Regions from separate parts of the Sorangium atrum genome, predicted to be linked through region 1. Evidence: riboswitches for the same ligand, from Rfam matches in the RefSeq annotation. Region 1 holds a riboswitch; each other region holds the start of a gene.
The links. A riboswitch is a leader RNA that binds a small molecule or an ion and turns the genes downstream of it on or off. The one in region 1 is predicted to bind cobalamin.

Region 1 (3,269 bases):
GCGGTCTTGCCAGCGCCGTTGCCGCCGAGCACCGCCACGGACTCGCCCTCGGCGACGTCGAGGCGCACGTCGCGCAGCACGGGCTCGCCGCGCCGGTAGCCGAGCCGGGGGGCGCGCAGCGCGATCGCGATCATCCGGCCTCTCCCGCGGCGACGCTGAGCCCGAGGGCCGCGAGGGCGGCGGCGGCGAACGCGAGGTTCGCGGCGGGCGCGCTCGCCCTCCGGTCGGCGACGGGGAGCTTCCCCTGGTAGCCGCGGAGCTGCATGGCGAGCGCGGCGCTCTCGGAGCGCTCCAGCGTCCGGAGCGCCACGACGCCTGCGACGGCGCCGGCCGAGCGCGCGGCGGCGCCGGGGCCGGTGAACCCGCCGCGGAGCGCGGCGGCGCTCCACGCGCTGTCGGCCGCGCGCTGGAGCACGCCGGCGAAGCGCCGCGTCAGCGCGAGCAGCTCGACGAGGGCCGCGGGGACGCCGAGCCCGGCGAGCGCCGCCTCGATCTCGGCCGGCGCGGCGGCGCCGGCGAGCCACCGGAGCACCGCGGCCGCCGCGAGGACGCGCGCGCCGATGGCGACGGCGCGGCGGGCCCCCTCGGCCGTGATCGCGTCGACAGGGAACGGCGCGCCGGGGAGGAGCGGCGCCCCCGGCGTGAGCGCGAGCGCGAGCGCCGCCGCGACCGCGCCGATCCATGCGGCGGGCGCGGCGGCGCGGAGGACGGCGCGCGCCGGCGTGCCCTGGAGGCGGAGGGCCGCGCACGCGAGGAGGAGCAGCGCGGCCGGCGTGACGGGCGAGCGCGCGCCCGCGGCGACGCAGCACGCCGCCACGGCGGCCCCGAGGCGGAGCCGGGCGTCCACGTCGCGGAGCCGCGCGGGGGGATCAGTCCGCACGCAGGCCTTCGCCGCCGGCCTTGCCCGCGGGCGCGTCCGCGCGCTCGACGAAGAGCACGCGCGAAAAGTAGCCGAGGGCGAAGCCGGCGAGGAGCCCGGCCCAGAGGAACGCGAACAGCAGGAGGTCGCCCTCGAGGCCCGCGAACAGCGGCCCCGTCTCGTGGCGCCCTGCGTCCTCGGCGACGCGGCGGACCACGGCCTCGTCGACGCCGTCCCAGGACGCGTTGCGGCAGGCGGCGAGCCAGAGGGCAGCGGCGAGCTGGAGCGCGCGCTCGCAGGCCACGCACGCGCGCCGCGCGAGCAGCGCTGACATCGGGCGCTGTCCGAGCCGCCGCGTCACGATGCCCCCGGGGCGAGCCGGACGACCTGGAGCCGGTCCAGGATGTCGGGCCGCCGGGTGCGCAGGAAGGCGAGCGCCCCCGCGGTCATGACGCCCTCGAGCAGGCCGAGCGGCAGCTGGGTGGGGACGAAGGCGAGGGCGACGCCCGTGAACATGGACGTCACCGAGCCCTCGCCCGAGAGCCCGAGCGCGAGCGCGAGCGCCGTGGTGGCGTACGTCGCCCAGTCCGACGTCACGCCCGCCAGGAAGCCCGCGACCCAGAGGTTCGCGCCGCAGCGCCGCGCGAGATGAAAGACGAAGTATCCGGTGAAGGCGCCCGCGATGCCCATCGACGCGACGTCGGCGCCGAGCGTGGTGAGGCCGCCGTGCGCGAGGAAGAGGGCCTGGATAAGGAGCGCCACCACGGTGACGAGGACGGTCATCCAGGGGCCGATGAGCACCGCCGCGAGCCCTGTGCCGCACGGGTGGGAGCAGGTCCCGGCGGTCGGCACCGGCACGGGCATGCACGAGATCGCGAAGACGGCGGCGGCGATGAGGCCGACGAACGGCTTGTAGAAGGCGTCCTTTTGGGTGCGGCGCCGGAGCAGGTGGAGGGCGATCGCGACGAAGGGCAGGGCGAGCGCGTTCCAGACGGCGCACCAGCCGAGCGGCAGGACGCCTTCCGCGAGGTGCATCGCGGCCGCGGGCCGGGGCGCGAGGAGCGTCCCCAGGGACACGGCGGCGATCGACACAACGCGGCCGTGAAGACCGATTTCGGCGCTCCGGGTGAAGTCCGCACCCGAACGCCACGAAGACGTGCGCAAGCTGCACCTCGTGGGAGGCTCGGGTAGGTCTCCCGGCTCATGGGTTCAGGGAGCTGATCGAGCTCCCAGCGCTGCGTCCACCTTCCCAGGCCTCTTCCAATGAGGCCCAGTGGTCTTCGGAGGCAGCTCCCCACTCACGGTGGCGGGACCGCGCCGGTTTTGCACCGGCTTCCCTGTTATGCCCCGGAGGGCACCCGAGGAATGGATTGTCAGGCCGGTGCTCGGTAATCCCGTTTCGCGCCCGGCGTCAAGGCCGTCGCGCCCCGATCGCGGCGGAGGTGCCCAGCGGACGCTGCACGGGGCCTCGCGTGTCAGACGAGCTCACCGTCGAGCGCGCGTCGGCTCCGCCTTGCGCGCGCTGGCCCGCGCGTCGGCCCGCGTGTCCAGGCGACGCGATCGCGCGAGCTGGGCGCGCGCACCCCGCGTGCGCGGACCGGGCGAACCCGGGTGCGTCGACCCGGGGCGCGCGCTTCCACCTTGCGCGCTCCGGCCCGCCCTGCACGCCGCGAGCTCCCTCGTCTACGGCGTCGGTGCGGCGGTGGTGCCTGCGCTGGTGGCCACCCCGCCCTCGGGGGGGCGCTGCAGCGGCGCACGAGGCCATCGCTGCCGAGGCGCGCCGTGCGCCTGTCGGGGCCCCCATCAAGCAGACAGGCGCACGCCGGCGAGCCATCCAGGCCCTGTCATGCGGTGGCCCAGGCCGAGAAATTGACCCAGACGCACCAGGCGAAGAGTCATCGAGCGCACGTCTTGAATTACGTCCTCCTTAGATAAAACCTGTTTACTTTGTCACCGCGCGGGCGCTGCGCGTATGGCGGCCTGCGCCCACGCAGGGGCTCTCGTGCGCTTGAACACAGACGCCGGCGCGTTCCTTCCGCAGTGTGCTTTGTTCGTCCTGGCTCTTTACTCGGGAGCAGGTGTCCGGTGTGCGGCCCGCCGCGTCGTGGCGTCTCTTATTGAAGAGATGGGGATTTCGTGTTCGCTCGTCTCGGAATGCGAAATGGACGCTGCGCCGAGCGCTGTCTCGGTGGAGGGGTATGCCCGGCTCGAACGTGAATTCCTGCAGAGCTGGTGTGTGGGGGTCGCGCGCTCGCCTGGCTGCCTTCGCGTCTGGAGCGCTCTGCTCGCCCGGCGTGCAGGCGTTGCACTTTGTTATCGACAACGCGCTTGCGGATGCCACAATCTGACTACCGCATGCGCACCGGCGCGGACCCCCCAGCCCGGAGCGCATGCGGTCTTTTTTCTTAGC
Region 2 (3,269 bases), on a different contig from region 1:
CTTCTCCTCGATCCGCTCGCGCGCCTCGTCGTGGTGGAGGGACTTGTCGATCGCGTCCGCGCGGATCTGCGCGCCGAGCGAGGTCGTGAACCTCGCCCCGCCGATCTCGTATTGCCTGCGGAACCGGAGATCGGCGCCCCCGACGGTGCGGTCGTCGTTCTGCTCGATCTGATCGCCGTGGACGGCGTCCTCGCTGAAGAACGTGAAGTTCGAGTACAGCGTGAAGCGGTAGCGGACGAGGTAGGCCAGCGCGCTCAGATCGGCGTCCCGCCACGCCGTCGAGTAGGCGAGGGACGCCATGTGCCGCTCGGTCGCCCCGCCCTCCGTCGGATCCACGGCGCCGAAATGGTCGATGCACGGCTGTCCGAACGCCGACGGCGGCGGGTTCAGCCCGCCCTGCTCGCCCTCGCCGCACACGGCGCGCGCGGGGATCTGGCCGGAGCCGTGCCAGGTCGATCCATACGACATCCATGTCATCTGGACCTTCCCGGTGTCGCCGAGATCGTGCGTGGCCCGCAGGTACACATTGAAGCGCTTGAGCCGCTCCGGGCTCAGGAACGGCCCGTCGTTCCGGTAGATCTCCGCCGCGGCCACAGCGCGCCACGCGTCGCCGAGATCCGGCGAGGCGATGACGAGGCCGCGCTGGATACCGTACTGCCCCAGGCTGACCTGCGCGTAGCTCTCCTCGAGCTTCTCGGCGAAGCGCAGGTTGACGGCGCCCGCCGTACCGAAGTCGCCGATGCCGGCGTAATAAGGCCCCTTGTAGCCGTCGAGCCCTGTCACGAGCTCCGGGATCATGAAGTAGAGATCGGTGAAGCCGTGCCCGTGGCCGTGGCTGACCATGTTGACGGGCACGCCGTCGACGAAGAAGGCGACGTCGGTCCCGTGGTCCGCGTCGAACCCGCGGAGGAAGTACTGGTTCGCCTTGCCGCCGCCCGCGTGCTGCACGGCGAAGAGCCCGGGCACCGACTCGAGGATGTCGCCCGGCCGCAGCCTCGGCCTGAGCTCGAGCTCCCGGTGTCCGACGGAGACGCGCGACGCGGCCTCGCTGCCCGGCCTCTCCGCCTGGATCGTGACCTCGATCGCGGCGTCGCCCGCGGGCGCGCCCGCGCTGCCCGCCGGCGCCGCGGCGTCGCCCGCGGGCGCGCCCGCGCTGCCCACCGGCGCCGCGGCGTCGCCCGCGGGCGTGCCCTCACCGGAGGGCTCTGCAGCGGCGGCCTCCGGCGGGGCCGAGGGCGCCGCGGGGGTGTCGCCCTCGGCGCGCGCGGGCCGCGCGGCGGCCAGCACCATGGATAACGCGGCGAGCAGATGAAATGGATGGCGGTGCCCGTGGCTCGTCGTGACCGTCTCGCGCAGCATTCGTGTCCTCCTTCGCCGCAATCGCGCGGAGCGGCTTCGGGCCGCTCGCGTCGAGCTCCGCGAGGACGAAATGGCTGGCCATCGCACGGTGCGCTGGACCGACCTCTCGCCCCCGCGGGCGACCGGAAGGCGACGCGGGGGCGGTTCGGTATCCGGGACGTGGCAGAGGCAGAGCTGCACCGGCTCGGACCTCACCGCCTCCCTCGAGGCTCCCAGGTCGAACCGGCGCCGGATGTCTCCCGCCGCCGGGCGCTGGCAGGTCTTCGGGCTCGCGAGCGCTCCGGCCTGGCCGGCTCCCTACTGTCCACCGCTTCCCAGCCCTCGTCGGGCCAGTGCTTGGGGTGGAGGTCGTTCTCGCTTACCGCTGCGGGGCAGCCCCGGAATTTCACCGGGTTCCCTCTTCGGCCCAGGCGAACGCCCGGGCACCAGCGCGGCGCGCACCCTATGGCCGCGCGCCTTCGGCTGTCAATCGCTACCGCTCCCCTCGCCCGCCCGGCGCGGGCTCGCCCGCGCTACGCGTGCCTCGCGCTCTCCATCCGAGCGCCTCCCTGCGCGGCTGCCGCGCCGCTGCCGTGCAGGCCGAACGTTCGGGCTCTAGCGAGGATGGGCTCGCTCCTCCGTGGGTCGCGTGCTACACGGCCGCCGCCGTATATGCCCCGTAACGATCTCCGCAACATCGCCATCGTCGCCCACGTCGACCACGGGAAGACGACCCTCGTCGATCACATGCTCCGCCAGTCGGGCGCCTTCCGAGAGAACGAGGTCGTGGCCGAGCGGGTCATGGACTCGAACGACCTCGAGCGGGAGCGCGGCATCACCATCCTCGCGAAGAACACGAGCATCCGGTACCGCGGGGTCAAGATCAACATCGTCGACACGCCCGGCCACTCCGACTTCGGCGGCGAGGTCGAGCGCACGCTCATGATGGCCGACGGGGCGCTCCTCCTCGTCGACGCCGCCGAGGGCCCGCTGCCGCAGACGCGCTTCGTGCTCTCGAAGTGCCTCCAGCGCGGCTTCCCGGTCATCGTGGTCATCAACAAGATCGACCGGAGCGACGCGCGCGCCCACGAGGTGCTCTCCGAGGTGTTCGACCTCTTCTGCGACCTCGAGGCGAGCGACGCGCAGATGGACTTCTCGACGCTCTACGCGATCGCGAAGTTCGGCCAGGCGAAGCGCGAGCTCGAGCACGAGGCGAAGGACCTCGAGCCGCTCTTCGAGACCATCCTCGAGCGGGTCCCCGGCCCCTCGGGCGACCCCGACGGTCCGCTCCAGGTCATCGTCTGCAACACGACGCACGACGAGTACGTGGGCCGGCTCGCGGTCGGCCGCGTGGTCCGCGGCACCGCCCGGTCCGGCGCCGACGTCGCGCTCCTCGGCGAGGGCGGGCAGTCGCGCGGCTACGTGAAGATGCTCTACGCCTACGAGGGGCTGAAGCGCGTCGCGGTCGAGAGCGCCGTCGCGGGCGAGGTGATCGCGATCGCCGGGCTCGACGCGGTCACGATCGGCGACACGATCACGGATCCGGCGCACCCCGAGGCGCTGCCGCGCATCGTGGTCGAGGAGCCGACGATCAAGATGAAGATCGGCGTGAACACGTCGACGTTCGCCGGCAAGAGCAAGCAGTCGAAGTTCCTGACGAGCCGTCACCTGAAGGAGCGGCTCGAGCGCGAGGCGATGAAGAACCTCGCGATCCGGGTGGAGCCGACCGAGGTGCCCGACACGTTCGTGGTGCTCGGCCGCGGCGAGCTCCAGCTCGCGATCCTCGTGGAGACGATGCGGCGCGAGGGGTACGAGATGCAGCTCTCGAACCCCGAGGTGGTGACGCGCGAGATCGACGGCGAGGTGATGGAGCCGCTCGAGCTCGTGGTCGTGGACGTGCCGGACACCTACGTCGGCATCGTGACCGAGCG
Region 3 (3,269 bases), on a different contig from region 1:
TCGCAAGGGCGCTCCCGGTCCGCGCCGGTGGCGTGGCACTCCCCGCTCGCGAGGGCGTGCAGCGCGAGCCCCTCGCCGAGGCGCACCTCCGCGCTGACAGCGCCGCGCGCGAACGAGCGCCGCGCCCGCGCGAGCGGGACGTCGTCCGGCGCGCGCGAGATGCCCTCGCGCGCGACCGAGAGCACGGGCCGCACCCGGAGCCGGTCGGCGAAGGAGAGCGTCGCCCCGAGCGTCTGCTCCAGGCGGCGGCCGGCGAGGCGGAGCTCCGGCGTGAGCAGCGCGAGCTCGAAGAGGGGGTCGTGGACCTCCGAGCGCGCCTCGATGAAGGAGGTGCGCGCCTCGATCGCGTGCTGCGCCTCGCCGCCGAACGGCACCCGCGCCACGACGGACGTCAGCGCGCGCCGCGACTCCCCCCGCGCCCTCCGGGACGGCAGGAGCGCGAGCCTCGGCATCCCCTGCTCGCGGTCGGTGCCGTTCGCGATCACGTCGACGATCGCGCCGCCCCCGAGCTCGACGCGCGCGAGCGCCCAGGCGTCGATCGTGCGCACGTCGGCGTTCTGCCGGCGCTCCAGGGTGTCGTCGCTCTCGTCGAAGAGCGTCCCGCGATCGTCCACGAACGCGTAGCGGTTCTCCGCGGCCTCGGCGCTCACCCCGACGATCGAGCTCACCGGCCCCGCGCTGGCGCCGGCGAACGCCCACCCGCGCCGCGCGCCGAGCGAGCCCGCCATCGCCCCCACGCCGGCCGTCGTCCGGGAAGGCCGCCGCGGCTCGAAGAAGATCGCGCCGCCGGGGCCGAGGCGGTCGGCCTCGATGGGCGCGTTGCCGCGGTAGATCTCGACGCGCTCGATGAGCCAGAGGGGCACGAGGGAGAGATCCGCCGTCCCCACGACGTCGTCGTTCAGGCGGACGCCGGCGAGGTACACAGGCGTCTGCGTGGCGGTCGCTCCCCGGAGGGCCGCGGTCGCCGGCCCGCCGAAGCCGCCCGACTCGATGATGAGGACGCCCGGCTGCGTGCGGAGCACGTCCGCCGCTCCGAGCCCCGCGCCGGTGAGGCGATCGCGGCTTAGCACCGACCCCGCGACGGACCTGTCCTTGGGCGGCGCGGGCGCGCGCAGGCGATCGCCCTCGACGCGCACCTCCAGCGGGGCTGTCTCCGGCGGAGCGACAGCGCGATCGCCCCCCTGCTCGCCCGCCGGCCTGCGCCGATCGTCGGCGCGGGCGGCAGGCGAGGCTGCCATGACGCTGCCGACCGCGAGCGCGAGCCAGCACGCCGCGCCGGCGCTCCGGCGCCGACGCGACCGACGATCCGAGGAATCAACCATTCACGCGCCGCCTGCCCGCGTCGACCCAGCGCTGCTCCGGGTGAGCCGAGAGCCGAAGCGAGGGGGCTGCGTGACGGGCCACGGCACCGCGCGCGAGCGAGGTGGTCGAGAGCCTGCGCGCCTTCCCCTCGAAGGCTCAGGTCAGCGCGCGCCAGCGCACCGGCGCGCGCACCTTCGGCAGGTCTTCGGACTCACGGGCGCTGCGGCCATCGCCGGCCGCTCTCCTACGGATCACCGCTTCCCAGGCTGCTCTGGTGCATGCCCAGTGCTTCTTGGTGATCGTCGTTCCCGTTCACCGCTGCGGGGGCAGTCCCGGATTCTCACCGGGTTCCCTTTTCAGCTCGCCCGGCGATGGCCGGACGAGCACCGATGGCGGGGCGACTCGTCGCACCCGTCACGCAGGATGTCAACGCAGAAGCGAAGGCCCGGGGCGCCCCGTCCACGGGCCCCACCGACGGCACACACCCGAGACAGAATCGGGAGTCCCTTGACAGTCTTGCTCGGCCGTGCCATGAGTTACTTGAAACTGATTTTCTTTATCAGAATCAAGCGGCCCGAGACCTGACGTCCAGCGCCCGATGACCCGAGCCCACGTGGCTCTCGACGCCCATCGGAGCTGAATGTGACGAGTTCCATCTCGATGTCGGCCTCTGCCGCGCTGCCCGCGGTGAACGCAGGGCAGCTGTTGAAGCAATACACCCCTGAGTCGGCGTTCTTCTTCGCGTCGCCGACACGCACCCTCCTCGCGCAGGGCGTACACGACATGATCCTCGAGCCGAACGGCGCGGATCAGGGCGATCGCCTCGCGGACCGCGTCACAAGGGTGCTCGCGGCGGCCTCGAGGGCCGGCGCCGGCCAGGGCCTCCCCATGGTGGTCGGCGCGGTGCCGTTCAACAGCACGTCGCCCGCTCACCTCATCGTGCCGCGGACGATCCAGAGCGCAGGCCCGCTCAACCACACGTCGGAGTCGCCGAGAGCGCACCTGCCGATGGCCATCCAGGAGCTGCGCCAGGTCCCGGAGCCCCGCGACTACGTGCGCGGCGTCGAGACGGCGGTGGGCCTGATGCGGTCCGAGGTGCTGAGCAAGGTGGTCCTCTCCAGGATGCTGGAGATGGTCCTGCGAGAGCCGGTCGATCTCCGCCTCGTCCTCCAGCGCCTCTCGCAGCAGAACCGCAACGGCTACACCTTCGCCGCCAACCTCTCGGATCCGACCGCGGGGCTCTCCGGCGCGGAGCGCGGCGGCGCGACGTCGCGCGCGCGGACGCTCCTCGGCGCGAGCCCGGAGCTGCTCCTGTCGCGCTCCGGGCTCCGGGTGATCGCCAATCCGCTCGCCGGCTCCGCGGTCCGCAGCCCGGACCCCGACGAGGACCGCCGGCGGGCGATCGCCCTGCTCGCGTCCGAGAAAGACCGGCACGAGCACGCCATCGTCGTCGACGCCGTCGCCGCCGCGCTCCGGCCGTTCTGCCGGCGCCTCAGCGTCCCCGACGAGCCTTCGCTCACGCAGACCCCGACGCTGTGGCACCTGTCGAGCCGGCTCACCGGGGAGCTGCGCGATCTCTCGATCTCCTCGATGAAGCTGGCCACAGCGCTGCACCCGACCCCCGCGGTGTGCGGATACCCCACGGACCGCGCCCGCGACGCCATCGAGGCGATCGAGCGGTTCGACCGCGGGTTCTTCACGGGGCTCGTGGGCTGGTCCGACGCCAGCGGCGACGGCGAGTGGGCGGTCGTCATCCGCTGCGCCGACGTCGCCGGCCGGGCGCTCCGCCTCTACGCCGGGGCCGGGATCGTCATCGGCTCGAGCGGCGAGCACGAGCTCGCCGAGACCACCGCCAAGCTCGGGACGATGCTGAACGCGCTCGGCCTCGACAAGGCGCCGGAGAGGGCATGAGCTCTCAGGAGGAAAGCCGGCAGGCGCCCGCGCAGGCGCGAACGCAGGCGCTCGAC

Region 2: another riboswitch for cobalamin. It lies ahead of POL72_RS31945 (TonB-dependent receptor); the one in region 1 lies ahead of POL72_RS21315 (energy-coupling factor ABC transporter permease).
Region 3: another riboswitch for cobalamin. It lies ahead of POL72_RS30550 (TonB-dependent receptor domain-containing protein); the one in region 1 lies ahead of POL72_RS21315 (energy-coupling factor ABC transporter permease).

What each region holds. Positions count from the first base shown of each region.
Region 1 covers NZ_JAQNDK010000002.1:1,673,952-1,677,220, forward strand. Annotated here, with positions in the region: gene POL72_RS21300 (energy-coupling factor ABC transporter ATP-binding protein) at 1-134, opposite strand, end outside; gene POL72_RS21305 (CbiQ family ECF transporter T component) at 131-880, opposite strand; gene POL72_RS21310 (hypothetical protein) at 870-1,193, opposite strand; gene POL72_RS21315 (energy-coupling factor ABC transporter permease) at 1,217-1,936, opposite strand; cobalamin riboswitch at 2,029-2,236, opposite strand.
Region 2 covers NZ_JAQNDK010000004.1:149,106-152,374, reverse strand. Annotated here, with positions in the region: gene POL72_RS31945 (TonB-dependent receptor) at 1-1,359, opposite strand, end outside; cobalamin riboswitch at 1,597-1,804, opposite strand; gene typA (translational GTPase TypA) at 2,011-3,269, shown strand, end outside.
Region 3 covers NZ_JAQNDK010000003.1:1,665,525-1,668,793, forward strand. Annotated here, with positions in the region: gene POL72_RS30550 (TonB-dependent receptor domain-containing protein) at 1-1,238, opposite strand, end outside; cobalamin riboswitch at 1,482-1,708, opposite strand; gene dhbC (isochorismate synthase DhbC) at 1,963-3,213, shown strand; gene POL72_RS30560 ((2,3-dihydroxybenzoyl)adenylate synthase) at 3,210-3,269, shown strand, end outside.